One region of the Phytobacter diazotrophicus genome, then DNA from elsewhere that is predicted to be linked to it. Evidence: predicted binding sites of a transcription regulator. Region 1 holds the regulator's gene; each other region holds the start of a gene.
The links. Region 1 encodes Fur, which represses iron uptake genes when iron is present. Its sites were predicted from a motif close to ATAATAATGAGAACNACTATCAA; they were not measured.
Positions count from the first base shown of each region.

Region 2: feoA (ferrous iron transporter A) is a predicted target of Fur. The motif match lies at 5,316-5,338, and genes of this name have one in related genera.
Region 3: ACS0RQ_RS07555 (Nramp family divalent metal transporter) is a predicted target of Fur. The motif match lies at 2,462-2,484, and genes of this name have one in related genera.
Region 4: sufA (Fe-S cluster assembly scaffold SufA) is a predicted target of Fur. The motif match lies at 4,249-4,271, and genes of this name have one in related genera.

Region 1 covers NZ_CM125428.1:4,006,103-4,014,171, forward strand. Annotated here, with positions in the region: gene ybfF (esterase) at 1-90, shown strand, start outside; gene ybfE (LexA regulated protein) at 222-515, shown strand; gene fldA (flavodoxin FldA) at 665-1,195, shown strand; gene fur (ferric iron uptake transcriptional regulator) at 1,485-1,937, shown strand; gene chiQ (ChiQ/YbfN family lipoprotein) at 2,035-2,370, opposite strand; gene chiP (chitoporin ChiP) at 2,388-3,788, opposite strand; gene glnS (glutamine--tRNA ligase) at 4,181-5,848, opposite strand; gene nagE (N-acetylglucosamine-specific PTS transporter subunit IIBC) at 6,028-8,052, opposite strand.
Region 2 covers NZ_CM125428.1:407,661-415,729, forward strand. Annotated here, with positions in the region: gene nfuA (Fe-S biogenesis protein NfuA) at 1-406, opposite strand, end outside; gene gntX (DNA utilization protein GntX) at 465-1,148, opposite strand; gene bioH (pimeloyl-ACP methyl ester esterase BioH) at 1,187-1,960, shown strand; gene ACS0RQ_RS01875 (YdgH/BhsA/McbA-like domain containing protein) at 2,077-2,346, shown strand; gene feoC ([Fe-S]-dependent transcriptional repressor FeoC) at 2,375-2,620, opposite strand; gene feoB (Fe(2+) transporter permease subunit FeoB) at 2,632-4,950, opposite strand; gene feoA (ferrous iron transporter A) at 4,981-5,208, opposite strand; gene ACS0RQ_RS01895 (Tex family protein) at 5,712-8,042, opposite strand.
Region 3 covers NZ_CM125428.1:1,530,992-1,539,060, reverse strand. Annotated here, with positions in the region: gene mgrA (L-glyceraldehyde 3-phosphate reductase) at 1-677, shown strand, start outside; gene ypeC (DUF2502 domain-containing protein YpeC) at 791-1,123, shown strand; gene ACS0RQ_RS07555 (Nramp family divalent metal transporter) at 1,184-2,422, opposite strand; gene ACS0RQ_RS07550 (NupC/NupG family nucleoside CNT transporter) at 2,774-3,961, shown strand; gene ACS0RQ_RS07545 (sensor domain-containing phosphodiesterase) at 3,989-6,190, opposite strand; tRNA gene ACS0RQ_RS07540 (tRNA-Ala) at 6,404-6,479, opposite strand; tRNA gene ACS0RQ_RS07535 (tRNA-Ala) at 6,520-6,595, opposite strand; gene ACS0RQ_RS07530 (YfeC-like transcriptional regulator) at 6,816-7,178, shown strand; gene ACS0RQ_RS07525 (YfeC-like transcriptional regulator) at 7,180-7,575, shown strand; gene gltX (glutamate--tRNA ligase) at 7,621-8,069, opposite strand, start outside.
Region 4 covers NZ_CM125428.1:2,360,386-2,368,454, forward strand. Annotated here, with positions in the region: gene lpxP (kdo(2)-lipid IV(A) palmitoleoyltransferase) at 1-837, shown strand, start outside; gene ACS0RQ_RS11560 (hypothetical protein) at 1,022-1,189, opposite strand; gene zinT (metal-binding protein ZinT) at 1,419-2,069, shown strand; gene leuE (leucine efflux protein LeuE) at 2,186-2,824, shown strand; gene ACS0RQ_RS11575 (histidine phosphatase family protein) at 3,327-3,935, shown strand; gene sufA (Fe-S cluster assembly scaffold SufA) at 4,312-4,680, shown strand; gene sufB (Fe-S cluster assembly protein SufB) at 4,689-6,173, shown strand; gene sufC (Fe-S cluster assembly ATPase SufC) at 6,190-6,936, shown strand; gene sufD (Fe-S cluster assembly protein SufD) at 6,911-8,069, shown strand, end outside.

The DNA of each region.
Region 1 (8,069 bases):
ATTGCCGGTGCCGGGCACTGGGTGCATGCAGAAAAGCCAGAAGCGGTTCTGCGCGCCATCCGCCGTTATCTCGCTGAAAAGACAAACTGATTAAAAACCCGGCGACCGGTTGCCTGAAAGCGCCCGGTCGTTGGCGTGTCCGCATCGCTGATGTATGATGGCGCGCTAATCAGCCCGGGCTATGACCCGATTGCTTGTACTTCCCGTAGTATTCTTAAATCATGGCTAAAGAACAAACGGACCGCACGACATTAGATCTGTTCGCGAATGAACGTCGCCCGGGACGTCCTAAAACCAATCCGCTCTCTCGCGACGAGCAATTGCGCATCAATAAGCGCAATCAGCTTAAACGCGACAAGGTTCGTGGGCTTAAACGCGTCGAATTAAAACTCAACGCCGAGGCTGTCGACGCGCTAAACGCGCTGGCGGATGCGCGGGAAATGAGCCGGAGCGAATTGATTGAAGAGATGTTACTGGCTCAGCTTAACGCGCTGAACGACCAGGAAATCCTCTGAATTATCGCAAAAATTCACTTTCATGTTGCACAGAGTGCAGTCTTGCGTGATTGCAGTTTCCGCGTGCTTCTCTGATCTGCTATGATTGCCCTTATCCGTGGGCCAATCGCCACCACCATATCATTAAGTTTCAAGAGGTTATTTTACTCATGGCAATCACAGGCATTTTTTTCGGCAGCGATACCGGTAATACCGAAAACATCGCAAAGATGATCCAGGCTCAACTTGGTAAAGATGTTGCCGATGTGCATGACATTGCTAAAAGCAGCAAAGAGGATCTGGAAGGTTACGACATCCTGCTGCTTGGCATTCCGACCTGGTATTATGGTGAAGCACAGTGTGACTGGGATGACTTTTTCCCGACGCTGGAAGATATCGATTTTAACGGCAAACTGGTTGCTCTGTTTGGCTGTGGCGATCAGGAAGACTACGCAGAGTACTTCTGTGACGCGCTGGGCACCATTCGCGACATTATTGAACCGCGCGGCGCAACTATCGTAGGCCACTGGCCGACCGAAGGTTACCATTTTGAAGCGTCAAAAGGTCTGGCAGACGACAACCACTTCGTTGGCCTTGCCATTGACGAAGACCGTCAGCCTGAACTGACCGCTGGCCGCGTCGACAAATGGGTAAAACAGATTTCTGAAGAACTTCACCTGAACGACATCCTCAATGCCTGATGATGTTTGGCGCAACCTGCTGGTTGCGCCGGATTAATAGATAAAAGCGATGGAAATAATTGCTACAATTTTTTAACTTTTTTCTCCAGCGCTGTACAATGGCCCCTGATTAAAACGGCTAGCCCAAAGGACTTTGTAGACGCTACCACGTTTTATAAGCTTACTTTACTTGAGGACTTGCAGTTTTCATTCAGGCATGGCAGTTCTATAATGAGACGCATTATCCCAGGTGCATTCCTTGTAGCTTCCCGACGGGAAGTGAATCGTTTAGCAACAGGACAGATTCCGCATGACTGACAACAATACCGCATTAAAGAAGGCCGGCCTGAAAGTCACGCTTCCTCGGTTAAAAATCCTGGAAGTGCTTCAGGAGCCGGAGAACCATCATGTCAGTGCGGAAGATCTATATAAGCGCCTGATCGACATGGGCGAAGAGATTGGGCTGGCCACGGTGTACCGTGTACTTAACCAGTTCGACGATGCCGGGATTGTGACCCGCCATAATTTTGAAGGCGGTAAATCCGTCTTCGAACTGACGCAGCAGCATCACCACGACCACTTAATTTGCCTGGATTGCGGCAAAGTGATCGAGTTCAGCGATGACTCTATTGAAGCGCGTCAGCGTGAAATCGCATCTAAGCATGGTATTCGTCTGACGAACCACAGTCTCTACCTGTATGGCCACTGCGCCGAAGGTGACTGCCGTACTGATGAAAACGCGCACGAAGCGGCTGATAAATAATCACCCGCATCGTTATAAAGCCAACCTCCGGGTTGGCTTTTTTATTTTCTGCTTTCACCACACGAAAAAGCCCGCCGAAGCGGGCCCTTTCAGACGGTTAATTTACCGTGTTATGGTGGCGTATCTCCTGCCAGATCTGGTCACAGCGGGATTTTACCGCCTGCCCGTTTCCGGTATGCGTCGCTTCAAGACACTGCTGATAATCCAGGGTGCGCACGCTCTCCTCCTGCGCAAATTGCTGGTGCGCTTTCTCTTTGCGCAGGACATCCAGCACACTTCTGCACGCCGCTGTTTTTTCCGGAGAACCTTCTGCCGTAGTAATACAGGCGCTATAAGCCTCTTTTAATCGCGCATCTTCCTTTGGTGCCTGCGGCTGTTGCACACAGGCGGCAAGCCCCAGCGTCATCAGGGCTAGCAATATCGGTTTCGTCATCATGGCATTCCCTCGCATTAGAAAATATTCAGGGGCGCAATGACGATAAACTTCACGTCACGTTCGTCCTGGAAGATGTTGTTATATCCACCGCCCCAACTCGGGATATTGGAATGGTTATCATATTGGGTGAAATGCAGCTTGAATAAGGTGCCTTTTGCCATCCCTTCCTGCACCGTGTAAAGCAGGTCAAGGCTGTACGCCGACTCTTTGATGGAATTTCCCGCATCGTAATATTTATCGCCAGAGGAGACATTGGACGGTTTGGCATCCCAGCCATATACATACGATGCACCGACCGCCCACCCCGGCAGGTTCCAGCCTTTCAGGTCATACATAGCGCCAGCAAAGACGGATTTCTCATTATGGGCGTTAAAGTCGGAGCGGTTATCCCACCAGATATCCAGGCGACCGTTGGAAGATCCATACTGCGGCGTCATACGTGAGTTGAAATAGCCCTGACGGCCATCAGCTTTGACCCAGGTCCCTTCCAGGCGTAAATCCACAGGGCCGATCGTATAGCCAAAAGTGAGTGCCTGTAGCCACGCGGTGCCGTCATAAATATCATTAATGGTGTTGTTATCGGCCTTGTCGCGCGAGCCATAGAACTGATAACTGGTGGAAAGCGGATTACCCGCGACGTCAAACTTATAGCTGGCTTTGGCAAAATATTGATCAACATAGCCCTGTGCCTGGCCAAACGCGGCTTCGAGGATCAGATCGTTTTTAAAGTCGTACGATGCGCCCAGAGAGTGGACATAATCAATTTTGCTCACGCCATCGTTCTGGTAGAAATTATCCGTTTCGTTATACCACGGCGCTTTGTATTCATTGGCCCACATGTATGAGAAGCTCAGCGCACCGCGATCATCGAAATCCAGTTTTGCACCGGCTTCTGCCCCCTGGTAGGTGCCCGGCATAAAGCTCCAGTTTGAGGCCAGCAGCGTTTGCCCCGTCGGCTGGATGTACCCTGCCCTCGCCCACACCGGGCCATATTTAAATTTCGCGGCGGCTTTATAGAGACTTGCGCCGCTGCGATCGCCGGACCAGTCTTCGTCATACACCTTGTGGCTATTTGAAAATGCGATTTCATTCGGGTGTGCGCTTTCTGAGGATTCAGCCATCTCAATCGCTGCAAAGACCGCGACATCAATACCGAACATATCGGCAGCATAACCTGACTGGAAATCGAGATTGGTATTCCAGGTGGAGTGCGACAGGTTAGTTTTGTATTTATCGCCATCGGTGACATCTTTACGGTCACGCTGGCGCTGCCAGTAGTAAATCCCGCCGGTGAGCGTGGCATCATCAACAAAACCAGTGGCGCTGGCGGAAGGAGCGAAAGTTAAACCAGGTAATGCGGTGGCGCAGGCAATAGCCAACGCTAACGCCTTACGTTTAGCGTTAAACGCGTTCATGAGTGTTCCTCTTTGACGAAAAATAAAAAGTGCTGCGCAAAGGCAAACAGCAACAAAGTAAAAAAATGAAATATTACTGACAGTTATAGAAAATGTTTCTAAATCTGTCGTTTGTAAGCATATTTTTCGCGACGCGAATTATCAAGTGTTTACAGGAAAGGAATACAGGGATTATGACGCACCACACAGATTTGTTGCTTACAGGCTGGTGGCTTACGCAGCAAGGCTTTCAGAGTGACAGAGTCTGCGTTATCGATAAATAACTGAAAAGATGATTGGATAAATTTAAAACAATATTTTAGAAAAAAAGAAGGTGGGCAGTAACTTATTTTCAGTCGAGAAATAAAAAACGCTGCACGAGGCAGCGTTTTTAGCATCCTGGCAAGACGGGATTACTCGCCGATTTTCGCCCAGGTATCGCGTAGACCCACAGTGCGATTGAAGACCAGTTTGTCCGCCGTAGCATGGCGGCTGTCGAGGCAGAAATAACCTTCGCGCTCAAACTGATACGCTTTCGCTACCTCAGCGGCCTTAAGGCTCGGCTCAGCAAAGCCCTGCTTAATGACCAGCGATTCCGGGTTCATGACTGTCAGGAAGTCTTCCGCTGCACCCGGATTTGGCACGCTGAACAGGCGGTCATACAGACGAATTTCAACCGGCAGTGCGTGTGCCGCGCTAACCCAGTGAATAACACCCTTCACTTTACGGCCATCTGCCGGGTCTTTGCTCAGCGTATCGGCATCAAACGTACAGAAAATCGTGGTGATATTGCCTTCCGCGTCTTTCTCAACACGTTCCGCTTTGATTACATACGCGTTACGCAGGCGGACTTCTTTGCCCAGCACCAGTCGTTTGTACTGCTTGTTGGCTTCCTCACGGAAATCGGCACGATCAATCCAGATTTCACCGCTGAATGGGACATCACGGCTGCCCATTTCCGGTTTGTTCGGATGGTTAGGCATCGAAACCATTTCACTGGCGCCCTGCGGATAGTTCTCGATAACCAGCTTAACCGGATCGATAACAGCCATCGCGCGCGGTGCGTTTTCATTGAGATCTTCACGGATGCAGGATTCCAGTGACGCCATCTCAATGGTGTTGTCCTGTTTGGTGATACCAATACGTTTACAGAACTCACGGATGGAGGCGGACGTGTAACCACGACGACGCAGGCCAGAAATGGTCGGCATACGCGGGTCGTCCCAGCCTTCAACATGTTTGTCAGTCACCAGCAGGTTCAGCTTACGCTTGGACATGACGGTGTATTCCAGGTTCAGTCGGGAGAACTCGTACTGACGCGGGTGAACCGGAATGGTGATGTTGTCCAGAACCCAGTCATACAGACGACGGTTATCCTGGAATTCCAGCGTACACAGAGAGTGAGTGATCCCCTCCAGCGCATCGCTGATGCAGTGGGTAAAGTCATACATCGGGTAGATGCACCACTTGTTGCCCGTCTGATGGTGTTCAGCAAATTTAATACGGTACAGCACCGGATCGCGCATCACGATGAACGGCGACGCCATATCAATCTTCGCACGCAGGCACGCCTTACCTTCTTCGAAACCACCCGCGCGCATTTTTTCAAACAGTGCGAGGTTCTCTTCAACCGTACGATCGCGATACGGGCTATTTTTACCCGGCGCCGTCAGCGTGCCGCGGTATTCACGGATTTCGTCAGCGGACAGCTCGTCAACATAGGCGAGACCTTTGCTGATTAACTCTACGGCATAGTTGTGCAGTTGATCGAAATAATCAGAGGAATAGCGCACATCGCCTGACCAGTGGAAACCTAACCACTGCACGTCATTCTTGATGGACTCAACGTACTCGATATCTTCTTTTACCGGGTTGGTGTCATCAAAACGCAGGTTGCATTGCCCTTGATAATCTTGCGCGATACCAAAGTTCAGGCAGATGGATTTCGCATGACCGATATGCAGATAGCCATTCGGCTCAGGCGGAAAACGGGTGCAAATAGTAGAGTGCTTTCCAGTAGCCAGATCTTCATCAATGATCTGACGAATAAAGTTAGTCGGGCGGGCTTCAGCCTCACTCATCGTAGATTCCTCAAGGCGTAAACAACATATAACGGCACATGATCTTATAAGCCGCCCTCAGAGACAACCTTTAGTTACGGAAAATAGATACAAAACGGAATACTTTAATTCACGCAAAAAAAAAGCGGCAGAGGAAGATCCCCTGCCGCTTATGGCTATTTCTGGTTCAGATTACATCATTAGCCTTTGATGTCGTACAGCGGCGTTTGCCCTGCCACAACGGAACCTTGTGCTTTGATAACCAGACCAGAGAAATCATCAATATTGCTACATACCACCGGGCTGATCATAGAACGGGCATTGGCGTTCAGATATTCCAGATCCATTTCCAGGATTGGCTGACCCGCTGTAACGGTTGCCCCCTCTTCGACCAGACGCGTGAAGCCCTGGCCACCCAGCGCAACGGTGTCGATGCCCATATGAACAACGATTTCCGCGCCTTTTTCAGTTTCCAGGCAGAACGCGTGGTTGGTATTGAAGATTTTCACGATGGTACCCGCTGCCGGTGCAACAACCGTTTTCTCTGTCGGTTTTACCGCTACGCCATCGCCAACGGCTTTGCTGGCAAACGCTTCATCCGGCACTTCATCCAGAGAAACGACCTGCCCGGTCACCGGAGAGACCAGTTCCGCAATCACCGCCGCGCTAACGTTCGGCACTGCCTGCGGTTTAGGCGCGCTGGCGGCTGCCGGGGCCGGAGCCGCTGCGCCTGCAGCCGGAACGTCGCCCGCCGTTTTCATCGCATTAGCAATTTTTTCGGCCGCAAAACCCACAATCACCTGTACGCCGGTTTTATTCAAACGAATAACCCCGCTCGCACCCAGACGTTTAGCCAGCGCTTCGTTGACCAGGGAAGAGTCTTTCACGCTCAGACGCAGACGTGTGATGCAGGCATCGATACCGGTCAGGTTCGCGGAACCCCCGACAGCGGCAATATACTGACGCGCCAGGCCGGTCACATCCTGCTCGGAAGCCGTGCTGACATTCACATCCTGGCCATCCGCTTCGTCACCGGCAACCGCCAGTTCACGACCCGGGGTCAACAGGTTGAATTTCAGGATAGTGAAACGGAACACCACGTAGTAGATAACAAAGAACACCAGGCCTTGCAGAATCAGCATGTACCAGTGTACGGCCAGCGGGTTACGGGACGAAAGCACCATATCCACCAGACCGGCACTAAAGCCGAAGCCGGCAATCCACTGCATAGTCGCGGCGATAAACACAGAAATCCCGGTCAGCACAGCGTGAATGAAGTACAGCACCGGTGCCACGAACATGAAGGAGAATTCCAGCGGTTCAGTGATACCTGTAAAGAAGGCAGCAAAGGCGCCTGCCATCATAATACCAAGGACTTTGGCTTTATTTTCCGGACGCGCGCAGTGGTAAATCGCCAGCGCGGCACCTGGCAGACCAAACATCATGATCGGGAAGAAGCCCGCCTGGTAACGGCCCGTAACCCCAACAACTGCTTTGCCCGCTTCAATAGACTGCGCGCCGCCCAGGAAGTTAGGAATATCGTTAATACCGGCAACGTCAAACCAGAATACGGAGTTCAGCGCATGGTGCAGCCCTACCGGAATCAACAGACGGTTGAAGAAAGCGTAGACGCCCGCACCGACAGAGCCCAGTTTCTGAATGTGCTCACCGAAACCAACCAGACCACTGAAGACTACCGGCCAGATAAACATCATGATGAACGCGACAGCGATCATGACAAACGAGGTCAGGATCGGCACCAGACGACGACCGCTAAAGAAGGAGAGCGCCTTCGGCAGCTCTACACTGCTAAAGCGGTTATACAGTTCCGCGGCAATGATACCGACCATGATCCCAACGAACTGGTTTTTGATCTTGCCAAACGCGGCAGGAACTTGATCGGCTGGGATTTTCTGGATCATAGCGACAGCGGCTGGCGAGCACAGCGTCGTCAATACAAGGAAACCCACAAAGCCGGCCAGTGCAGCAGCACCGTCTTTATCTTTGGACATACCATAAGCAACACCCACGGCGAACAGCACGCCCATGTTATCAATAATGGCAGAACCAGATTGAATGAAGAACGCCGCCAGCGCGTTAGATCCACCCCAGCCTACCGGGTCGATCCAGTAACCGACCCCCATCAGAATCGCTGCGGCAGGCAGCGTGGCGACCGGCACCATGAGCGCGCGGCCAACCTTTTGCAAGTAACCTAAAAGATTCACGTTATTCCCCCTTTGAA
Region 2 (8,069 bases), 2.1 Mb from region 1:
TAATTTCCATCAGCGTGACGCGGCCACCGTGACCTGCCAGTTGCGGGTTGATCTGCGATTGCAGCAGATACTCAACACGTTCCATCAGCGGCGCGTCTTCGGACACTTTACGCATCTTCGCGTTTGGTGCTTTCAGGGTGAGCTGGGAGCCCAACTGATCGGTGACAAAATCAATTTCCGCATCTTCCAGGTACGGTGCACTTAACTCATCGACATAGGCGGTCAGTTGTTCAAATTTCAGGGCGGTGTCAGTTGCTTCCACTGCATCTGGCGGACAATAAGAGACGCCGCATTCAGCGTTTGGTGTGCCTGGGTTAATCACAAATACACGGATTTGTGTCCCTTCTTCCTGATTTGCCAGCAGTTTAGCAAAATGCGCTTGCGCAGCATCAGAGATACGGATCATAGCAATGGCCTAATAGTTGACTATTTTACTTGGTTATAATACGCCCATCATCGAGGGTCTACAAGGTTCGACAAAGGCACCATACCTGAACAGACGCCGCGCCGTTGCGCAGGAGCAACCGACTTATTTCCGCGACGGTGCTGCCGGTCGTAACGACATCATCCACGATAACCATATGGAGTCCCTGGACGGGCAATTCAAGGCGAAAGGCATTTTTCAGGTTGCGTTTGCGTAGCCGGGCGCTGAGATGATGCTGAATGGACGTTGCCCGAATGCGGACAATGGCGCCCGGTTCATAGCGACAGCATAACCAGTGGGCAAGGGCACGACAGAGCAGATCACTTTGGTTATATCCTCTGCGCCACTGGCGATGCCGATAAAGCGGTACGCTGATAAGCATATCGGGCTTCTGCCACCGTGTTGTTCTGCGTGCGTTGATGACTGCCAGTACCAGCAGCCGGGCCAGCGCATTTGCCATTTCGGGTCGTCGCACGAATTTGAACTGATGCACCAGCATACTCAATGGCAATGCGTAATCGCTGACCGCCACCAGACATTGCCACGGCGGCGGTTTTTGCAGGCACCTGCCGCAAGGCAGTGTCCGGCTCGCGGCAGGCAAACCACAGGCTGGACAAACGGACAGGGGTGCTACCACCGCCCGAGTGCAGCAGGAACACAAGCCCCAGTGCGCTACCGCCAGCGGCATTCGACATAGCCAGCACAAGCCCGGCGCTGTTAGCATGTTCACCCTCCCTGTTTTAAGAAAGAGAACGATAACTGATGAACAACATCTGGTGGGAAACCAAAGGCGAAGGAAATTGCCATCTTGTGCTGCTGCACGGATGGGGGCTGAACGCGCAGGTTTGGGATTGCATTGTGCCGCAACTAAGCTCGCAATTTACACTGCATCTGGTGGACCTGCCGGGATATGGTCGCAGTCGCGCATTTTCGGCAATGACATTGCGAGAGATGGCGGAGCGCGTGTTGGCACAGGCACCGCAGCGCGCTGTATGGCTGGGCTGGAGCCTCGGCGGGCTTGTCGCAAGCAAGATTGCGCTTCTTGCGCCTGAGCGTGTTAGCGGACTGGTGACGGTCGCCTCATCCCCTTGTTTTGGCGCGCAGGATGAATGGCCTGGTATCAAACCGGATGTGCTGGCCGGTTTCCAGCGACAGCTCAGCGAGGATTTTCAACGTACGGTAGAGCGCTTCCTGGCTCTGCAGACGATGGGTACGGAGACAGCCCGTCAGGATGCGCGTCAGCTCAAGCAGGCGGTATTGTCGTTACCGATGCCCTCAGCAGAGGTGCTGAACGGTGGGCTGGAGATCCTCAAAACAGAAGATCTGCGCGATGCACTGTCAGGGCTGGAAATTCCCTTCTTGCGACTTTACGGGCGATTAGATGGGCTGGTGCCGCGCAAAATTGTTGCCGCACTGGATGCGCGCTGGCCACAAAGCCAGTCGCTGATCTTTCCTAAAGCAGCTCATGCGCCTTTTATTTCTCACCCGGACGATTTCTGCAGTGCATTGACGGAATTTAATAGTTTCGACGTGTAATTATTGCGCCGCCTGGAAAAAATGCTGTTTCACGACAATACTCAGAACGTTGCTGCGGTTGGCTTATCTTTTTTACCGCAGCATCACAATCTAAAAAACCGAGGAGAATCAAGTCTATGAAACTTGTTACAGGTATTGTTGCATCTCTGGTGATTGGCTCCCTGTCGTTTGGCGTTATGGCGGCGCAGGAACTCGAAAAAGATAAGGTCGCGGGTATGAATCTGACAAAAGTGGGGACGATTACCACGTCTGATACCTCGGCACCCATGGACGCGAAAAAAGAGCTGTCGAAAAAAGCGGATGAGCTGGGCGGCAAATATTTCGTTGTTACCAGCGGCGAGAAGAATGAAAAAGACATCCATGCTACGGCGGATGTCTATAAGTAATGTTATGAGCGGGTCGCCTGACCCGCTATCAACATCCTGTCAGTGACCACCATTCACGCTGACAGGCCGATTTTCCTTCCGGGCATTGTTTGCACTCGCCGCTCAGACAGCCGTCCGCCTCTTCCTGAATACGTACTGCTTTGCCCATGGCTTCCATGCGCGTCAGCATGGCATCGGCCATTGGCCGGGAAAGATGCAGCGCGTTACAGAGCTGGCTGATTTCCATCCGACCCTGTAAAGCAAGCATATCGCGAACCTCAATTAACGATGCCATTTTTCGTGTCCTTAGTGGCAATCACCCGCCGGGCTTTCACAACAACTGGCGACGGTTTTGCGACTGGCCAGTAGATTCACATCCACGCGACTTCTGGCGCGACGCAGACCGCCAATCACGATGACATTGAACAAGATCACCGCGAGAATACAGGTGAGGCTGTAAACCGGGTGTTCATCAAAACTCACGGTCTGATAGAACAGCGTGGCAAGTGAATAGGCGATATTCAGCCCCCACAGCACGGAGAACCCCATCCAGCCACGGCTCGATTCACGGGCAATGGCGCCCATTACGGATATGCACGGGGTGTAGAGCAGGACGAAAATCAGGTAGCTGTAGGCCGCAGCGGCGCTGCCGAATTTCTCACTCATCACGCCCATAGTGCCTTCTGCCATCTCACCGTCGCCCTTGCTGGCTTCAATAGGGTTGGCCAGTACGCTCAGACTGAAGGTGTTTTTCAGGCTGCTCCAGGTCTCGTTGAGTGCGGCGAGAAGTTCGTCAGGGAGGTTGTATTCTGCGGGATTAAATTCCGCTTTCTGAATGTGTTCGGCGGTATAAAGTGAGTTGAGCGTCCCGACTACCACTTCTTTCGCCATTGCCCCCGTCACCAGGCCAACGGTCGCCTGCCAGTGGTCACCGTGCACGCCAATCGGTTCCAGTATGGGGGTAAAGACGCGGCTTACTGACGCCAGCGCAGAATCGTTAATGTTATCGACCGTTTTACCGCTCAAAGAGAAACTATTGAGAGCACTGAGGAAAATGCTCACGATCACAATGACTTTACCGGCCCGCAGCACAAACCCTTTCAGACGCTGCCAGGTCTGCAGCACCAGACTTTTCAGATGCGGCACGTGGTAGACCGGTAGTTCCATAATGAACGGTGACGCTTCGCCACGCATGATGGTGTGTTTGAGCATCAGGCCGGTAAGGATTGCCATCACAATGCCCAGCACGTATAGCGAAAAGACCAGTAACGCCCCCTGCTGGCCGAAGAAGGCCGCCGCGAATACAGCGAAAATGGCCAGACGCGCGCCGCAGGACATAAACGGCGCCATCATCATGGTCATCAGCCGTTCACGTGGCGCATCCAGGGTTCTGGCCCCCATCACCGAGGGAACATTGCAGCCAAAGCCGACAATCAGCGGCACGAAGGATTTACCCGGCAGCCCCAGCGCCTGCATCAAACGGTCCATGACGAAGGCCGCACGTGCCATATAGCCGGAATCTTCAAGGAATGAGAGGAACAGGTACATCATGCCGATTTGCGGTACCAGCGGTAGCACCGTGTTGATACCACCGCCCAGCCCCTGAGCCAGGAAAACGGTCAGCCATTCCGGGAAATGCAGCGTATAGCCCAGCCACTGGATACCGTGGACGAAAATCGCCACTGAACCCGCATCAAAAATCGGCTGTAATGCGCCACCGATGTTAATGGCGAGCAGGAACATCAGGTACATCACAAACAGGAAAATCGGTAAGCCAAGGAAGCGGTTCAGAATGATTCGGTCAACGGCTGCCGTAAACTGGCTGGATTCCGCCGTCAGGGTGTTACTGACCGCCTCGCAAATGGCGGCAATGGTTTGATAACGGGCATCGGCAATGTGCAGTGCGGGATCGTCGATTTCATCCTGCAGGCGTGCCAGTGAAATATCCAGCTTGTGGGCGGCATCGCCAGCGTAAGCGCGGCTGTAGATATCGCCTTCCAGCATTTGCAGGCCCAGCCAGCGACGTTGTTGGATGGGCATATCCGCGGCCATGCCTTGCGCCAGTACATCGGCTTCACGCGAAAGCGGCTGGGCATAGTGGACAAGCTCGATTTGTTTATTTTTCTGATGACGATCAAGCGCGATTTTTAACGCGTCGATACCGCGGCCACGGGTGGACACCAGCGGAATAACCGGGCAGCCGAGGCGAGCGGAGAGGGCGTCGATATCAATGCGGACTTTTTGCTTCTCGGCAATATCCAGCATATTCAGCGCCACCACGCAGGGGATGCCCAGTTCCAGCAACTGCAACGTGAGATAGAGGTTGCGCTCGAGGTTTGAGGCATCCACGACGTTAATCAGGATGTCCGCATCGCCGCTCAGAATGTAGTGACAGGCAATTTGCTCATCCAGTGAGGTCTGTGACGAGATAGTGGTCAGGGAGTAGGTACCGGGCAAATCGACCAGCGTAACCTGATGGTGGGTGGTAGAGAATTGCCCCTCTTTGCGCTCAACCGTGACACCCGCCCAGTTCCCCACGCGCTGGCGCGCGCCAGTTAACTGATTGAATAATGTGGTCTTGCCGGAATTAGGATTACCAATTAATCCCACGGTCAATTTTTTCATTGTTCTTCTCTCTCTTTCATGGCCGGGCCATTAGCGGGAAACGGCTTCCAGTTCCAGAAACGCGAGATCTTTCTTACGCAAGACCAGATTAACGCGTCGGGTTTCAATGTGAATAGGATCACCAAGGGGGGCTACGCGCACGACATTAAAGGATGAGCCGGGCAACATGCCTAATGAGAGGAGTTTCTGGCGCCACGCAGGGCTAATGTCGCGAGAGAACCCCGTTATTTTCCACGCACTGTCAGGAGAGAATTGCATAGGACCTACTTATCTGTATCGCAAACAACATTCCCACCATGCGCCAGTAAAGCGCATGAAACCAGTTAGTTAGCCAGCACAGCAATGAGTGTCACTCCACTCATACAATGATAATGAGAATAGTTTTTATCATCACTATTAAACCGCGATATTACGCAAAGCGGAACCACAATCCGAGCCATTGTTGATATGGCTCAAAATTTATGTTGTTTTGCCTTTCCCGTTTGCAATAACAAATAAGAAACAGTGAATGGATATTTAATTTATTACCCGGACTTAAGGTTAAATTAATAATAAGAATAAAGTTTAAATAATAAAGAGTTATGAGGCGGTTTTATTAACTAAAATATAACTAATATAAAATTAGTTAATAATTTTGAAAATTAATCCGGAGATTATTCAAAGAGTTACTGGCAGGTAAGAAATAACGCAGTACACCTGTTTGTTTAGATTTGAACATCTGGAAGAGGGAGTACCCTCTCCCGAAAGAGAGGGCGAAGGGTTTAACGTTTTTTGCCCATGGCGGCCGCCAGCGCATCCATCATGGCGCTGTTGCCAGCAGGCTGCGACTCGCGCCCGCGCGGTTTGGCCGGACGGGCGGCAGGGCGGTTGCCTGCCTCGCGAGCGCCGCCATTACCACGCCGTGAATTGCTGTCTCCCGGCTGCTCATCAAGGCGCATGGTCAGCGCAATACGTTTGCGTTGCAGGTCCACTTCCAGCACTTTTACTTTGACGATGTCCCCCGCTTTCACGACGGTATGCGGATCTTCAACAAATTTATCGGCAAGCGAAGAGATATGTACCAGGCCATCCTGATGCACGCCGATATCCACAAACGCACCGAAGTTGGTAACGTTGGTCACCGCACCTTCAAGCACCATGCCTGGCAGCAGGTCATTCATCGTTTCAACACCGTCAGCAAACTGGGCGGTTTTGAACTCCGGGCGCGGGTCACGGCCTGGTTTTTCCAGCTCTTTGATGATGTCAGTCACGGTCGGTACCCCGAAACGCTCGTCGGTAAAGTCGGACGCTTTCAGTGACTTAAGACCGCTACTGTTGCCCATCAGATCGCGCAGAGACTGCTCTGTCGCCGCCAGAATACGTTCCACAACCGGGTACGCTTCCGGGTGCACGGTAGAGGCATCCAACGGGTTGTCGCCGTGGTTGATACGCAGGAAGCCCGCGCACTGCTCAAAGGCTTTTGGCCCCAGTCGGCTGACTTTTAATAGTTGCTGGCGATTCTGGAACTGACCATTCTCATCGCGCCAGGCGACAATATTTTGCGCCATCATGCGGGTTAAACCGGCAACGCGAGTCAGCAGGGGAACAGACGCGGTGTTCAGGTCCACGCCAACGGCGTTCACGCAGTCTTCGACGACCGCGTCCAGTTTACGCGCCAGTTGCGTCTGGCTGACGTCGTGCTGATACTGGCCCACGCCGATGGATTTCGGATCGATTTTCACCAGCTCTGCCAGCGGATCCTGCAAACGACGGGCGATTGACACCGCGCCACGCAGGGAAACGTCCAGATCGGGGAATTCCAGCGCCGCCAGCTCAGAGGCGGAATAGACCGACGCCCCGGCCTCGCTGACGATCACTTTCTGTGCGGTGACTTTTGGGAACTGTTTCTGCACGTCCAGGAAGAAACGTTCGGTTTCACGCGATGCCGTTCCGTTGCCGATAGCGACCAGTTCAACATTGTGTTTTTCACACAGCGCGGCGACCACCACGGCGGCTTTTGCTGCCTGGCCGGTATGTGGGTAAATGGTGTCAGTGGCGACCAGCTTACCCGTGCCGTCGACAACGGCGACTTTCACGCCGGTACGCAGACCCGGATCGAGACCCATCGTCGCGCGCAGGCCAGCGGGTGCGGCCATCAGCAGGTCATGCAGGTTACGGGCGAAGACGTTGATCGCTTCATCTTCCGCACGTTCACGCACGGTCCCCATCAGTTCGGTTTCCAGGTGCATCAGCACCTTAATGCGCCACGTCCAACTGACAACGCCTTTGCGCCAGCTATCTGCCGGCGCATTATTCAGCCGCAGGCCAAGGTGATCCTGAATAATTTGCTCGCAATGGCTCTCTTTTGGCGGCTCATCAAACTGCGGATCGGCATTCAGTGAGAGCTGCAATACCCCTTCGTTGCGGCCACGGAACATGGCCAGCGCGCGGTGTGACGGCACGGTGGAAATCGGCTCATGGTGATCGAAATAATCGCGGAATTTTGCGCCTTCCTCTTCTTTGCCGCTCACTACGGCGGCGACCAGATGGGCGTTTTTCCACAGATAATCACGCACTTTCGCCAGCAACTGCGCATCTTCTGCAAAGCGCTCCATCAGGATGTAGCGTGCGCCATCCAGTGCTGCTTTGGCATCGGCAACGCCTTTGTCGGCATCGATATATTTTGCAGCTTCGCTTTCCGGGTCGTGTGAAGGCTCGTTCCATAGCAAATCCGCCAGCGGCTCAAGGCCTGCTTCAATGGCGATTTGCCCACGGGTGCGGCGCTTGGGTTTGTACGGTAAATACAAATCTTCGAGTTCGGTTTTACTGAGCGTACCGTTGATGGCTTTGCTCAATTCATCGGTGAGCTTGCCCTGCTCGCCAATCGACTTCAGGATGGCCTGGCGGCGTTCTTCGAGTTCACGTAAATACCCCAGGCGGGTTTCCAGATTACGCAGCTGCGTGTCATCCAGACCGCCGGTGACTTCTTTACGATAACGCGCGATAAACGGCACGGTGTTCCCTTCATCAAGCAGGCGAACGGCAGCTTCTACCTGTTCGGCTCTGGCCTGAAGTTCACCCGCAATAATGCGGCAGAGCGAATCATTCATCATTTCAATATCATCTTCTGAACAAAATCA
Region 3 (8,069 bases), 2.5 Mb from region 1:
GCGACTGGGGTTCACGCAAATACCTGATTGCCAGCCTCGATCAAAGCCTGCGCCGGATGGGGCTCGATTATGTCGATATCTTCTATCACCACCGTCCGGACCCTGAAACGCCGCTGAAAGAGACCATGCGAGCGCTGGACCACGTTGTCCGCCAGGGCAAGGCGCTGTATGTCGGTCTGTCGAATTACCCGGCCGATTTGGCGCGCCAGGCCATTGAGATACTCAATGATCTGGGCACGCCCTGCCTTATCCATCAGCCCAAATATTCGATGTTCGAGCGTTGGGTGGAAGACGAACTGTTGACTGTGCTGCAACAAGAAGGGGTCGGCAGCATTGCGTTTTCGCCGCTGGCAGGCGGACAACTCACCGACCGTTATCTGAATGGTATTCCGGAAGATTCACGCGCCGCCAGCGGTAGCCGTTTCCTCAATCCCGATCAGATTACGGATGAAAAGCTGGCAAAAGTCCGCAAGTTGAATGATTTGGCGATAGCCCGTGGGCAAAAATTATCGCAAATGGCGCTGGCATGGGTTCTGCGCGGGGACAAGGTGACCTCCGTGCTGATTGGTGCCAGTAAAACCAGCCAGCTTGATGACGCCGTCGGCATGCTGGCTAATCGCCAGTTCAGCGAAGCGGAATGCGCCAACATTGACACGATCCTGAACAGCGCAAAATAACAGCATTTTTAGCAAAAAGTGCTGTCACTACGGATTTAGGAGTTCCTCCGAAGATGCGGGCATAAACGTTACATAATATTGCTGCAACAGACCCGATCGTGAAGGAGAAAACTATGTTCAGGTCACTGATTCTCGCAGCAGTATTAATGGCATGTGCCCCACTGGTCGCTAACTCTGGCGAAATAACACTGCTGCCTTCTGTAAAATTGCAAATTGGCGATCGCGACAATTACGGCAATTATTGGGACGGCGGACGCTGGCGCGATCGCGACTACTGGCATCGTAATTACGAATGGCGTGACCATCGCTGGCGTATGCATGACCGTGGCTACCACCGTGGCTGGGATAAGCGTGATGCTTACGAACGCGGTTACCGTGAAGGCTGGAATGATCGCGATGATCGTCGCGGCCCGGGACGTGGTCATGGCCATGGTCACTGGCGTTAACAAACAGGCTATAAGCAAAAAGGAGCGCATGCGCTCCTTTTTCTTTGGCAATATTTAGCGTTATATCCCTAAAGCGGTTCCCACCAGCAGCCAGCCATTTAGCGCCACCACCAGGATCACAATCAGCCAGCCAACGCGTTTGACCGTCGGCGTATTCACCAGCTCCCCCATTAACGCGCGGTCACTGGTAAAGATCAGCAATGGCACCAGCGCCAGGGCGATGCCGAAACTGAGCAGTACCTGGCTCATCACCAGAATGCGTGTGGGATCAAGCCCCATCAGGATAACGACAAACGATGGCATCATAGTGATGGTCCGGCGTACCCATAATGGAATATGGAAACGCACAAACCCCTGCATCACCACCTGCCCGGCCAGCGTCCCTACCACGGTAGAGGAAAGCCCGGCTGCCACCAGGCTCAGGCCAAACACGGTAGCCGCCGCATGACTGAGCAGCGGTTCAAGCGTTAAATAGGCTTCGTCCAAATCGGCAATGCCGGTATGACCATTGAAGTGAAATGCAGCAGCGGCAGTCGCCATCATCGCCAGATTGACGAAACCGGCGATAGTCATCGCGATACCCACATCCCACTTAGTCGCGGAATACCGCTCGCGGCGCGTTCCCTCATGCAGATACTGGGTCAATGAGGAGTGCAGGTAAATCACGTGCGGCATGATTGTTGCCCCTAACACACCAGCGGCAAGGAATACGGCTTCGGTACCCGGCAGGCTTGGGATCAAGATGCCTTTACTGAGCGGAGCCAGTTCAGGACGTGAGAAAACCAGCTCAACAATATAAGCCGCCGCAACAAACAGCAGCAGCCCGCCAATGACTTTTTCCAGCGGTTTCTGCCCGCGGCGTTGCAGCATCAGAATTAAAAAGGTGGCGATCCCGGTCAGTACCGCACCTTGTAACAGCGACACGCCGAGAATCAGCTTAAAACCGATGGCGGCGCCGATAAACTCGGCAAGGTCCGTGGCCATGGCGATAATTTCCGCCTGTACCCAGTAGAACCAGACCAGCGGACGCGGGTAATGATCGCGAATTTGTTCTGCGAGGTTTCTACCCGTGGCAATCCCTAACTTTGCTGACAGCAGTTGAATCAGCATGGCCATCAGGTTTGCCCAGACAACCACCCACAGCAGTTGGTAACCGAAGCTGGCCCCGGCCTGAATATTAGTGGCGAAGTTACCCGGATCGATATACCCGATCGCCGCAATGAACGCAGGTCCCATTAACGCGAGCTTTAACTTGCGCGCTGCACGTCCACTGCTACTCTCAACGCGACTGTTGTTCATTTCTTGCCCCTAAATATAGCCTTTGCTATGTTTCATGCTACCAAAATGAGAATGATTATCAAGTTCATTTAGAATAGATTCGATTGATTTCTTCGATAGTCAGAAACGATGACGGGCCGGATGTTTTTAAGACGGGAACGATGAGATGCAAATCACACCGTCTTGTTAAGAGTTTAGCATTACAGTGCAACTTTTCATTCTTTTACTTAACATAACAGAAATGTATGGTGGATCACTATTTTTGAGTCTGGTCACAGGTCATTAATATACTGTGTGTTTGATCTCGTTTTCTTTCCGCTTGTTACATAGAATGTGCACGAAATTTCTACCCGTCTCATATTTGGAGCAAATATGTCCCGCGTTCTGCACTTTGTTCTGGCGCTTGCCGTTGTGGCGCTGCTTGCATTACTTGTAAGCAGTGACCGCAAAAAAATCCGCATTCGCTTTGTTGTCCAACTGCTCGTGCTTGAAGTCTTGCTTGCCTGGTTCTTCCTGAACTCTGACGTGGGTCTGGGTTTTGTGAAAGGCTTCTCCGAGATGTTTGAAAAACTGCTCGGATTTGCCAACGAAGGGACAAACTTCGTCTTCGGCAAAATGAACGATCAAGGTCTGGCATTCTTCTTCCTGAAAGTGCTCTGCCCGATTGTCTTCATTTCTGCGCTGATCGGTATCCTGCAACATATCCGCGTACTGCCAATTATTATTCGCGCTATCGGTACCGTCCTGTCCAAAGTCAACGGCATGGGTAAACTGGAATCATTTAACGCAGTCAGCTCCTTGATTCTGGGCCAGTCTGAAAACTTCATCGCTTACAAAGATATCCTCGGAAAAATGTCCCGCAACCGCATGTACACCATGGCGGCTACCGCGATGTCTACCGTTTCGATGTCAATTGTTGGCGCGTACATGACCATGCTGCAGCCAAAATATGTGGTCGCGGCGCTGGTTCTGAACATGTTCAGCACCTTTATCGTGCTGTCCCTGATCAACCCATACCGCGTCGATGAGAGCGAAGAAAACCTGCAGATGTCTAACCTGCATGAAGGACAGAGCTTCTTCGAAATGCTGGGCGAGTATATACTGGCGGGCTTTAAAGTCGCGATTATCGTTGCGGCAATGCTGATCGGCTTTATCGCTCTGATTTCTGGTCTGAACGCCCTGTTCGCTGCCATTCTCGGCATCTCCTTCCAGGGGATTCTGGGCTACATCTTCTACCCGATTGCCTGGGTAATGGGTGTTCCGTCCTCAGAAGCGCTGCAGGTGGGCAGTATCATGGCAACCAAACTGGTTTCCAATGAATTCGTGGCGATGATGGATCTGCAGAAAATCGCATCCAGCCTGTCTCCGCGTGCGGAAGGCATCCTGTCTGTCTTCCTGGTTTCCTTCGCTAACTTCTCTTCTATCGGTATTATCGCCGGTGCGATTAAAGGCCTGAACGAAGAGCAAGGTAACGTGGTTTCCCGCTTCGGTCTGAAACTGGTTTACGGTTCAACGCTGGTGAGCGTCCTGTCCGCCTCTATCGCGGCACTGGTACTGTAATTCAGATAAACCGGGGGCAACCCCGGTTTACGCCTTCCCAGCCGCGACTAATGGCTGCGGTTTCCCCAGTAAGTATCCCTGCAGATAATTCACCCCGGCATTCAACAGCAACGCGCGTTGTTCCTCTGTCTCGACATATTCCGCCACCACCGTCAGTGACTTCGCTTTTGCCAGCTCGCAAATGGATTTCACAATCATCACATCCTGCGGATCGTGGGCAATATCCCGCACAAAGCAGCCATCAATCTTGATGATATCTGCCTCCAGACGCTTTAACCGTTCGAAATTAGCAAACCCCGTACCGAAGTCGTCAATGGCAATTTTAAAACCGGCCTGACGCAATTGCTGAATGTTCTTCACGCTGAATTCAGAATGCGAAAAGGCCTGCTCTTCGGTAATTTCGATAATGACTTCACGACAAGAGATCGCGTAAGCCGCGAAGAGCTTCAGTAATTTTGCGGCAAAATCTTTTTGCATCAGCGTCAGTGGCATCAGGTTTACTGAGAAGCGCTGACGTTGTTTATCGCCAGGTTGCGGATTTGCCTGCATCCATTGCAGCAAGGTTTCAATGACCTGCATGTCGAAGCGGGTGCTGAGATTAAACTGCGCAATCACAGGAATGAAGTGCGCCGGGCTCATCACCTCACCATCACTGACAAGACGCGTGAGGATTTCATGATAACCCTGCCTCTGCGCGTCAAGGATGGGCTGAGCATACAGTTGCAGCGTGCGCTCATCCAGCGCCCGTTTTACCTTATTAAGCAACATTACGCGCTCAGTCGTCTGGCCAGTCACGATGGCCAGGCTGTTGGTCAACGCCAGCGGTTGAGGGGTGGTACAAGCCTGTTCAGAGAGCCAGCTCAACTGCCCTAACGTATGGTGTAGCGTTTCTCCCGCACCGTTCACGTCTCCCCATGAGGCGCCAAACTCGACATCAAGGCTGGTATTTTGCCAGTGAAAGCGCTGGCTATTGAGGAAATCAAGCATGTGCTGCAAGCGATCGGCAGCCTGTGGGCCCTCCAGTACCAACAGTAATTCACAGCCAGGCAACTGGAACAATAATTCCCCTGGCTGTAACAATGGGCGCAATGCATGAGTGACGCTACGCTTAAAATAGACACGCATCATCATTCCGTAATGCCGGCTTAAAAACTCCAGATTTTTCATATGAAAACAGCAGACAATCTGATTCCTATTTTTCTCCAGATGCAATTCCAGCGCACGTAAATTAGGTAAACCAGTCAACGGGTCAGTTAATGCCTGCTCCCGCCAGCGTTTTCTGATCCATACACTACGATGATATACACGGGTCATATATATTAAACATATGGTAAAACAGATCAGTACCGACATAACAAATGCCAGCGAGTATTCCGTGTTAACCCCATGCAGAAAATTGCGGTTATAGGCAGCCAGCACAAAAGCAGATACCGCCCAACTCAGCATAATTAGCGGATAACTTAATTTGCTGATAACTAGCGTAAAGAGAATAAAAATAAGTGGAACAAGATACCCCGCAACAAAATCGGAATGATAAGGCGAACACAAAACAGTGAGGATAGCTATCAGCGAGGCCATCCATAACGAAAGGAATAATCGTTTCTTTTTCGTAAAACAGGGTTTAAAGCTTTTACGCCAAAACAGGTGTGCATAGCGCGGACTGATAATCATCCTTAATGGATAATAAAACATCATCGTGAAAATCAGCGATGCACAGATAAGGCTTTGAATATCAACGATTGAATAGACTACTGACGCAGAACCAAAGTAACCCGACAGATGGTCCGGAAAGACGAAACACTGACCCGCCATATACATGGAGAATTTTATCCCTGCCGGAGCGACAAACCCCATCCAGAAGATCCGCAGCGCCATATTTTTATTCGGGAGGCTGTGACGCCAGCGTATACCTATTTTCCAGCGGACAATGGCACATACGGCAAAAACCGGGAAAGTCTGGCAGAACAGCAATATACCAGCCTGATTAAATGGCAAAGGTAATAACCATTCGTTAGCGATAGCAAAACTGATAATAATTGGCAGGATGGCGTGGCGACCAAATATAAACAGCATTGAAAACATAACGCTCAACGGAAGCCAGGCGAGATAGACGTTACTGGAATCTATAATTGCTCGTGGTGAGATATAACGGGATACTGGCACCGCAATAAGACACATAATCAGAGCAATAATAAATTTTTGGTTATGTATGTATAATTTAGATTTCATTATCGTTAATAAATTGATCTCACCTGCTCATTTTTTGTCAGGCACGGATAATATGTTTATTCGCATCGCGAATCAACATATAAAGCCAACGCATACCGTACTATGCCGATAGCATTAATAAACCCATAATTTCTTACTGAACCTGAAAAGGATTTACATGAGGAGACAAAACGGGGAAATAAAAAACCCCCGCCGTAGCGAGGGTTCAAATTTTGGTGGAGCTAAGCGGGATCGAACCGCTGACCTCTTGCATGCCATGCAAGCGCTCTCCCAGCTGAGCTATAGCCCCACAATGTTGTTTACGCACCAAACCACCTGGGTGGAGGATTTGGTGGAGCTAAGCGGGATCGAACCGCTGACCTCTTGCATGCCATGCAAGCGCTCTCCCAGCTGAGCTATAGCCCCATCGCGTAAAGCGTGTCGTGTTGACGGGCGGCATAATATGAATTCCCTCGCCAGGTGTCAACGGCAAAATTATCTGGTCGCAATCAATCGCTGAAAAAGCATTCAAATGAAAGACATTGCGAAACATCTCGCAGCCAGTAGTTAAACATGTCACATTTTCGCATAAAATGATGCTATAACATTATTCACTAATTATCCCTACAACCACTCTGGAAATAACATGCTCAAGGAACGAATGACCCCGGAAGAGCTCGCGCAGCTTACCGGTTACAGCCGCCAGACCATCAACAAATGGGTGCGTAAAGAAGGCTGGGTCACTTCTCCTAAACCAGGCGTACAGGGTGGAAAAGCCCGGCTGGTGCATGTTAATGAGCAGGTCCGTGAATTTATCCGCAATGCCCAACGCTCAGCCCATGAAATAACGTTCTCTTCTCTTACTGCTAAAGACCCTACTCTGGAAACACTGCTTCTGACACTGGCCAAAGAGATGACAATGCCCGAACAGAAACAGCTTTCCTCATTGTTACTTCGCGACGGCATTACCGGTTTGCTGTCTCGTCTGGGTATTCGTGAACAGAAATAAGATGAAATTACCTGATAAAATGACGACTGAGGAATTGGCGGATTATCTCGGCGTGGCAAAACAGACAGTGAATCGTTGGATCCGCGAACAAAGATGGTCCACCGAGAATTTACCTGGAGTAAAAGGCGGTCGTGCGCGTCTTATCCATATTGATAAGAATGTTCGTCATTTCATTATGAAAACACCCACCATGCGCCAACGCCACTCCCCTGCCTCGCTGGCGGAGCCCTTTCCGCACTATGAGGCTGATAAACAGACCTCGGCGCTTTTGAAAATTAATGGCATGCTGCAAAACATGACGCCGCTTGAACAAGAACGGCTGGTGGTGTTGCTCGTTCGCGAAGGAATTCAGGGTTTTCTACAAAGGCTTGGCATTACAGCGATAGATGCGGAGTAAAAAAAACGGCAGGTAAAACCTGCCGTTTTCGTTTTATGTGCCGTCTTACTGCTGGCTTTCGCGCTCAGTAATAAAATCCAGCGCTTTGTTGATACGCTCAATGCTACGGGATTTACCAATCGCATGTACAGTAACGTCCAGTGCAGGAGACTGCCCTGCCCCCGTTACGGCCACACGCAGAGGCATACCGACTTTCCCCATCCCTACTTCCAGCTCATCAGCCGTTGCCTGGATCGCGTGGTGCACGTTTTCCGCAGTCCAGTCAGCCAGCGCGGCGAGTTTATCGCGCACCACTTCCAGCGGTTGACGTGCGACCGGGCGCAGGTGTTTTTTCGCGGCATCAGCATCAAACTCAGCGAAATCTTCATAGAAGTAACGGCAGCTTGCCGCAATTTCTTTCAGCGTTTTGCAACGCTCACCCAGCAGTTTTACCAGATCCGCCAGTTGCGGGCCGTTGCGGGTATCGATATTTTCCTGCTCAATGTGCCACTGCA
Region 4 (8,069 bases), 1.6 Mb from region 1:
GTTCAACTGCCTTATCCTCTTCTCTCCCGTTTGGGAGAAACCCTCGGGAAATTAGCCCGTCCTTTTCTTAAACGTCGCGAACGTATTGCCCGCCGCAATCTGGAACTTTGCTTTCCAAATATGAGCGATGAACTCCGCGAAGCAATGATTGAGAAAAACTTCATGTCGCTCGGCATGGCGCTATTTGAAACCGGTATGGCCTGGTTCTGGTCTGATAGCCGGGTGCGCCGCTGGTTCGACGTAGAAGGTTACCAGAACCTTGTTGCCGCACAGGCAAGCCAGCGTGGCGTGATGGTCGTCGGTGTCCATTTTATGTCGCTGGAGCTCGGTGGTCGCGTGATGGGGCTGTGTCAGCCGATGATGGCGACCTACCGTCCGCATAATAGTGAATTGATGGAGTGGGTGCAGACGCGAGGCCGTATGCGTTCCAATAAATCGATGATCGACAGACGTAATCTGAAAGGTCTGGTGAGCGAACTGAAAAAAGGCGAGGCCGTCTGGTTTGCCCCCGATCAGGATTACGGCAGCAAGGGCAGCACCTTCGCGCCATTTTTCTCAGTTGAAAACGCGGCAACCACCAACGGCACTTATGTGTTGTCCCGTCTTTCCGGAGCTTCAATGTTGACGGTGACCATGGTGCGTAAGGCGGATCGCTCAGGTTATTCGCTGCATATCGGCAAGGCGATGACCGATTACCCGGCGAAAGATGAACACGAAGCCGCAAGCTATATCAATAAAGTCATTGAACGTGAGATTCTGCGCGCGCCGGAACAGTATCTGTGGATCCATCGTCGCTTCAAAACCCGCCCGCCAGGAGAAGCTTCGCTTTACCTGTAATTCCTGCCCCAGGTCGGCGCACAGCCGGCCAGTTACTGGCTCGCAAGAACGGACTCCGCCAGTTTTTTTCTCCTGACAAAAGGCGATATCAACCCCATCCATCCACGGTGGACCTGCCGATATTGCTTACGGAGCGGTGCACTGCGCCTTTCACGAAACGTTAAGTTTTCGCTTCGATGGCGTATTAATCGAGCTCCGGAATCGCCACTTTTTTGAGCTTAATGACGAAGTGATTTTCATGACGGGTAATTTTCGCGCCGTCGTCACAATATTCGGTTGAGAGCTGGAAAAACGCATCCGCGTCAACATCGAACGCCAGTTCGATTTCACTGTACTTCCCTGAGTTAAGCATTTGATAAACTTGCTTTAAGCTGTGTGCTTTGGCTATCGACATGATAAAAGAACCTCAGAAGTGATGACGAAGTGGTTAAAACCTGACCATTGCTTTATAGCAGGCAATGGCGAAATTTCCATCCGATAAGCAGGAGGCAGCACGTAACGTTAACAGGGAAATTTTACATCTTGAATAATGTTATGTTATAACATAGCATAACATATTTTCGTAAACCGAGGGACGGATTTTGGTTAGCCATTTTGCAAAAACAACGATAGTTCTGGGGACGCTTTTAGTAAGCGCTACTGCCTTTTCTCATGATCACCATTCGCACGGGAAACCGTTGAGTGAAGTAGAGGAAAAAGCGGCGAACGGTGAATTTAACGATAGCGATGTCAGAGACAGAAAGCTGACCGACTGGGACGGTATGTGGCAGTCTCTCTATCCTTACCTGCAAAGCGGCGATCTGGATCCGGTGTTGCGGAAAAAGGCAGAGAAAGACAAGAGTAAATCGTTCGATGAACTGAAAGCGTACTACCGCAAGGGATATGTCACCGACATCGATACAATCGGTATTGAAAATGGGGTGATGGAATTCCATGTCGGCGACAAGGTGAGTGCCTGTAAATATGATTACGCCGGGCATAAAATCCTGATGTATACCTCCGGTAAGAAGGGCGTGCGTTATCTATTCGAATGTAAAGATGCCAGCAGTAAGGCCCCAAAGTTTGTGCAATTTAGCGATCACATTATTGCACCGCGCACTTCCACGCATTTCCATATCTTTATGGGTAATACCTCTCAGGAGGCGCTGCTAAAAGAGATGGACAACTGGCCAACTTATTACCCTTATCAGCTTAAAAAAGATCGGATTGTTGATGAGATGCTTCACCATTAACGGAGTATTTATGCCCGCTTCGGCGGGCCTTTTGTGTCTTCCTGCGCTTTAGTTTCTCTGTCGGCTCTTGTAGCATAGGCCGCTCATCGGCTTTAACGGTATTTGCAGGAGGCAAAGTGTTTGCCGAATATGGTGTTATCAGTTTTTGGTCTTATTTTATTGGGGCGATTTTCATTATCTTAGTGCCTGGTCCGAACACCTTCTTTGTGCTCAAAACCAGCGTGGCGGGTGGGCTGAAAAATGGCTATGTCGCTGCTGCGGGCGTGTTTATCGGCGATGCGGTGTTGATGTTCCTCGCCTATATGGGGGTGGCAACGCTTATCAAAACAACGCCAGTATTGTTCAATCTGGTCCGCTATCTTGGCGCGTTTTACCTGCTCTGGCTGGGGGTGAAAATGCTCTACAGTGCGCTTTCTCGTAAGGGCAAAAGCGTGAGTGAGCATGAGGTACATAAGGGCGATATCTTCAAGCGTTCGCTGGTACTGAGCCTGACCAACCCGAAAGCGATTTTGTTTTATGTGTCGTTTTTTGTGCAGTTTATCGACATCCATTATACCAACACGGGAATGGCGTTCTTTATCCTGGCCAGTACGCTGGAATTAATTAGCGTCTGTTATTTCAGCTTCCTGATTATCTCCGGGACCTATGTGACACAGTTTGTGAAAACGAAAAAACGTCTCGCAAAACTCGGCAACTCATTAATTGGTCTTATTTTTGTCGGTTTTGCCGCCCGGCTGGCAACGCTGCAATCCTGAATAGCATTAAGGCCTGTGTTTAACGGGCCTTATTGCACTGTCCAGGCAGGCTCCCGAGTCCACTTTTTTGCTGCCAGAGCGAGGATTATTAATAGTCGTCATCGGTATCTTTTAATCGGGAGCGGATAACAAGGACAGCAAAGATAATGACAATGGCAAGAATGCCCAGGAACCAACGCATGATGACGGCCACTTTGGGTAGAGATACTGTTCGGGCATCTTATATTATAAGACCTGCGTAATGCATTCATTTCGCGTATGAAAACTATGCATAACTGTGTCTTGTCATTTCGCAAGACGGAAGGGCAAACCGTTGACCTGTAGTCGGCGCATCACTATTCTGCGTCTGATTTTGCTATCTGGCGCGCCGTCCCGGTGCTGTTTTGCTGTGTAAAACAACAGCGGCTTTAAAAAAACTTGCTGAGTATCATATTTGCTGCACTAACAGCGAGCATTGATTAAATAACGTCGTTTTCCCAACCCTCACTTTTTATGGTGCGTGATGAAAATCTATCTGGTCCGCCACGGCGAAACCGTCTGGAATGTTGAAAACAGAATTCAGGGGCACCTTGATAGCCCGGTTACAGAGGTCGGTATCAGGCAGATCTCTGCACTGTGTCGGGATCTGACAGACAAATCCATTACCTCTATCATCGCTTCGCCTTTGGGCCGTTCAGTGACCGCAGCCAGGCAAATTGCCTCGCACTTAGATTGCCCGTTGCATCTCAATCCTGCCCTTGTCGAACGTCATTTCGGCGAGTTAGAAGGCAAACGCATTAGCGAACTGACAGAGAAAGAGCGCGCACAGGCTGAGGCGATGCTTTCCGGCAGTTTGGCTATCGGGCCGCAAAATGGGGAAGCACTACAGGATGCCACCCAAAGAGTCCTTGGCGCGCTGTCAGACTTGTCAGCCCGGCAAGGCAATGTGTGCGTTGTTTCCCACGGGCACGTTATCCAGTCAGTTATCAATACCCTGGTGGGGAATAATGCCGACCATTTTGAGCGGTATGCGCATTTAAATGGCGCTTATTCAGTTCTGGCCTGCCCGGACAAAGGACTCACCGTAGAGAAATGGGGCATATCGACCCATCTTTTTTCCCGAAGTAGGTAATGAGCATTTGTTCTGCTGGCGGTTAAATGTGCCGTATCTCGTTGATAATCCGTTTTGTGATGCAGTTAACTTTCTGATATCAGGAAAAGTTTTCGAAGATCCCTTTTTTAGCTCCCTATCTCAAAAATAGGTATTACCTATACATCTTTTAGTGACGCAGACGCGCCTTCCTTGCTGCTGAAAATAGCTATTATTTATCAAATCATTAAACAATTTTTCACTTATCTGTAAAGCCTTCACACAGAGTCTATGCTTATACCATGAGCTTAAAAAACGGGCAGTACACGAATAACCCTTCGGAATAGAGGTTGAAGTGATAATCATTATCACTAACATAGTGTTATGTCCTTCATGATTTATGATGTGAGGTAGAACTATGGAATTGCAATCAGAGACGTTCGACCCGGCAGACTTTTCCTGGCGTGGGCTAACGATGACACCCGCCGCCGCAGAACATATTCGCGGATTAACCCGTAAGCAACCTGACCTGCTGGGTGTCCGGCTGGGCATTAAAAAGACAGGATGCGCAGGTTTTGGTTATGTGATGGACACCGTCACGCAGCCGGATAAAGACGACCTGCTTTTTGAATGTGAGGGTGCACGACTCTACGTGCCGCTCGCGGCGATGCCATTTATTGACGGCACCGAAGTGGACTATGTGCGCGAAGGTTTAAACCAGTTATTCAAATTTCATAACCCGAAAGCCCAGAATGAATGTGGCTGTGGCGAAAGCTTTGGGGTATAGGCGGTACTATGTCTCGTAATACTGAAGCAACAGATGATGTCAAAACCTGGACCGGGAACCTCAATTATAAAGAGGGTTTTTTTACCCGGCTAACCACTGACGAACTGGCGAAAGGCATTAATGAAGATGTCGTGCGGGCGATCTCAGCCAAACGTAACGAGCCTGAATGGATGCTGGAGTTTCGCCTGAGCGCATTTCGCGCCTGGCTCGAGATGGAAGAGCCGCACTGGCTGAAAGCCCATTACGCGAAACTCGATTATCAGGATTACAGCTACTATTCCGCGCCTTCCTGCGGAAGTTGTGATGATACCTGTGCCTCGCAGCCAGGGGCCGTTCAGCAAACTGGCGCAAATTCTTTCCTGACGGATGAAGTGGAAGCGGCATTCAACCAACTGGGTGTGCCGGTCCGTGAAGGGCGCGAAGTGGCGGTCGATGCCATTTTTGACTCCGTCTCTGTTGCCACCACCTACCGGGAAAAACTCTCCGAACAGGGTATTATTTTTTGCTCGTTTGGTGAGGCCATACATGACCATCCTGAGCTGGTGAAAAAATACCTGGGTACCGTCGTGCCCTCCAATGATAACTTCTTTGCAGCGTTGAATGCGGCGGTCGCCTCTGACGGTACGTTTATCTACATCCCGAAAGGGGTACGCTGCCCGATGGAATTGTCGACCTATTTCCGCATCAATGCCGAAAAAACCGGGCAGTTCGAACGCACCATTCTGATCGCGGATGAAGGCAGCTATGTTAGCTATATCGAAGGTTGCTCCGCACCCGTGCGCGACAGTTACCAGCTTCATGCGGCCGTGGTAGAAGTCATCATCCATAAAGATGCGGAAGTGAAATATTCTACTGTGCAGAACTGGTTCCCCGGCGATAACAACACTGGCGGTATCCTCAACTTCGTGACCAAGCGTGCGCTGTGCGAAGGCGAGAACAGCAAAATGTCCTGGACACAGTCGGAGACCGGTTCAGCCATCACCTGGAAATACCCGAGTTGCATCCTGCGCGGCGATAACTCCATCGGTGAGTTCTTCTCCGTGGCACTCACCAGTGGCCACCAGCAGGCGGATACGGGCACCAAGATGATTCACATCGGCAAAAACACCAAATCGACCATTATCTCGAAAGGGATCTCTGCGGGTCATAGCCAGAACAGCTATCGCGGGTTGGTGAAGATTATGCCGAGCGCCACCAACGCCCGTAACTTCACCCAGTGCGACTCTATGCTGATTGGCCCGGATTGCGGGGCGCATACTTTCCCGTATGTGGAGTGTCGCAATAACAGTGCGCAACTGGAGCATGAAGCCACCACTTCACGCATTGGGGAAGATCAACTGTTCTACTGCCTGCAGCGCGGTATCAGCGAAGATGATGCCATTTCAATGATCGTCAATGGATTCTGTAAAGACGTGTTCTCCGAGTTGCCGCTGGAGTTTGCCGTTGAAGCACAAAAATTGCTGGCTATTAGTCTTGAACACAGCGTCGGTTAAGAATTAAGGAATACACATGTTAAGTATTAAAGACCTGCAGGTAAGCGTTGAAGATAAAGAGATTCTGCGTGGCCTGAGCCTGGATGTGCGTCCGGGGGAAGTGCACGCGATTATGGGACCCAACGGTTCCGGCAAAAGTACGCTATCCGCAACGCTGGCAGGACGTGAAGATTATGAAGTTACCGGCGGCAGCGTCGAGTACAAAGGTAAGAATTTACTGGAGCTCTCCCCGGAAGATCGCGCCGGAGAAGGGGTGTTTATGGCCTTCCAGTATCCGGTAGAAATTCCTGGCGTCAGTAATCAATTCTTCCTGCAAACGGCGCTTAACGCCGTGCGCAAATACCGTGAGCAGGACGAGCTGGACCGCTTTGATTTCCAGGACCTGATGGAAGACAAAATCAAGTTGCTCAAAATGCCGGAAGACCTGCTGACGCGCTCGGTTAACGTTGGTTTCTCCGGTGGCGAGAAGAAGCGTAACGATATTCTGCAGATGGCGGTGCTGGAGCCTGATTTGTGCATCCTCGATGAAACCGATTCCGGGCTTGATATTGACGCGCTAAAAATCGTTGCCGATGGCGTTAACGCGCTGCGTGATGATAAGCGCTCTTTCATTATTGTGACGCACTATCAGCGGATCCTGGATTACATCAAGCCGGACTATGTCCACGTGCTGTATCAGGGGCGCATTGTGAAATCCGGTGATTTCACACTGGTTAAGCAACTGGAGGAGCAAGGTTATGGCTGGCTTACAGAACAGCAGTAACGCGCTGCAACAGTGGCATCATCTGTTTGAGCAACAGGGTGGGGCACGTTCAGAGCAGGCGCAACAGCATCTGCAACAAATGCTGCGTTTAGGGCTGCCGACGCGCAAACACGAAAACTGGAAATATACACCGCTCGACGGTTTGCTAAATAGCCAGTTTGTCAGCACGGCGGGTGCGTTGAGCGCACAAGAGTGTGATGCTCTCGCATTGCCGGTTGATGCACTACGACTGGTGTTTATGGATGGGTATTACAACGCGACGCTCAGTGACGATATTGCCGGTTCTGGCTTCACTGTGACCATTAACGATGACCGTCAGACTTTGCAGGCCCCGGTGCAGCCGGAGGTGTTTTTACACTTAACAGAAAGCCTGGCGCAAAGCATCACTCATATTAGCGTCGGTCGTAATCAGCGGGCGACCAGGCCGCTTCTGCTGATGCATATCACCCAGGGGCTGGGCGGGTCTGAGATGAACACCGCTCATTACCGCCACCATATCTCACTGGCCGAAGGGGCCGAAGCGACAGTCTACGAGCATTATGTCAGCCTGAATACGCATCGCCATTTCACCGGCGCGCGGCTGACCATGGACGTGGCGGCGAATGCCCAACTGCATCATGTCAAACTGGCCTTTGAAAACCCGGAAAGCTACCACTTTGCGCATAACGACATGCGTCTTGGCGCGGATGCAGCGGCGCACAGTCATAGCTTCCTGCTGGGCGGCGCGGTGTTACGCCACAATACCAGTACTCAACTCAACGGTGAAAATACCACGCTGCGCATGAACAGCCTGGCGATGCCGGTGAAATCAGAAGTGTGTGATACCCGCACCTGGCTTGAGCACAATAAAGGTTATTGCAACAGCCGCCAGTTGCACAAAACCATTGTCAGCGACAAAGGTCGTGCGGTGTTCAACGGGCTGATCAACGTTGCGCAACACGCCATCAAAACTGATGGACAGATGACCAACAACAACCTGTTGCTGGGACGACTGGCTGAGGTGGACACCAAACCGCAGCTGGAAATCTATGCTGATGACGTGAAATGTAGCCACGGTGCGACGGTCGGTCGTATTGACGATGAACAGATGTTTTACCTGCGCTCGCGTGGCATTGATCAGCAGGCGGCACAGA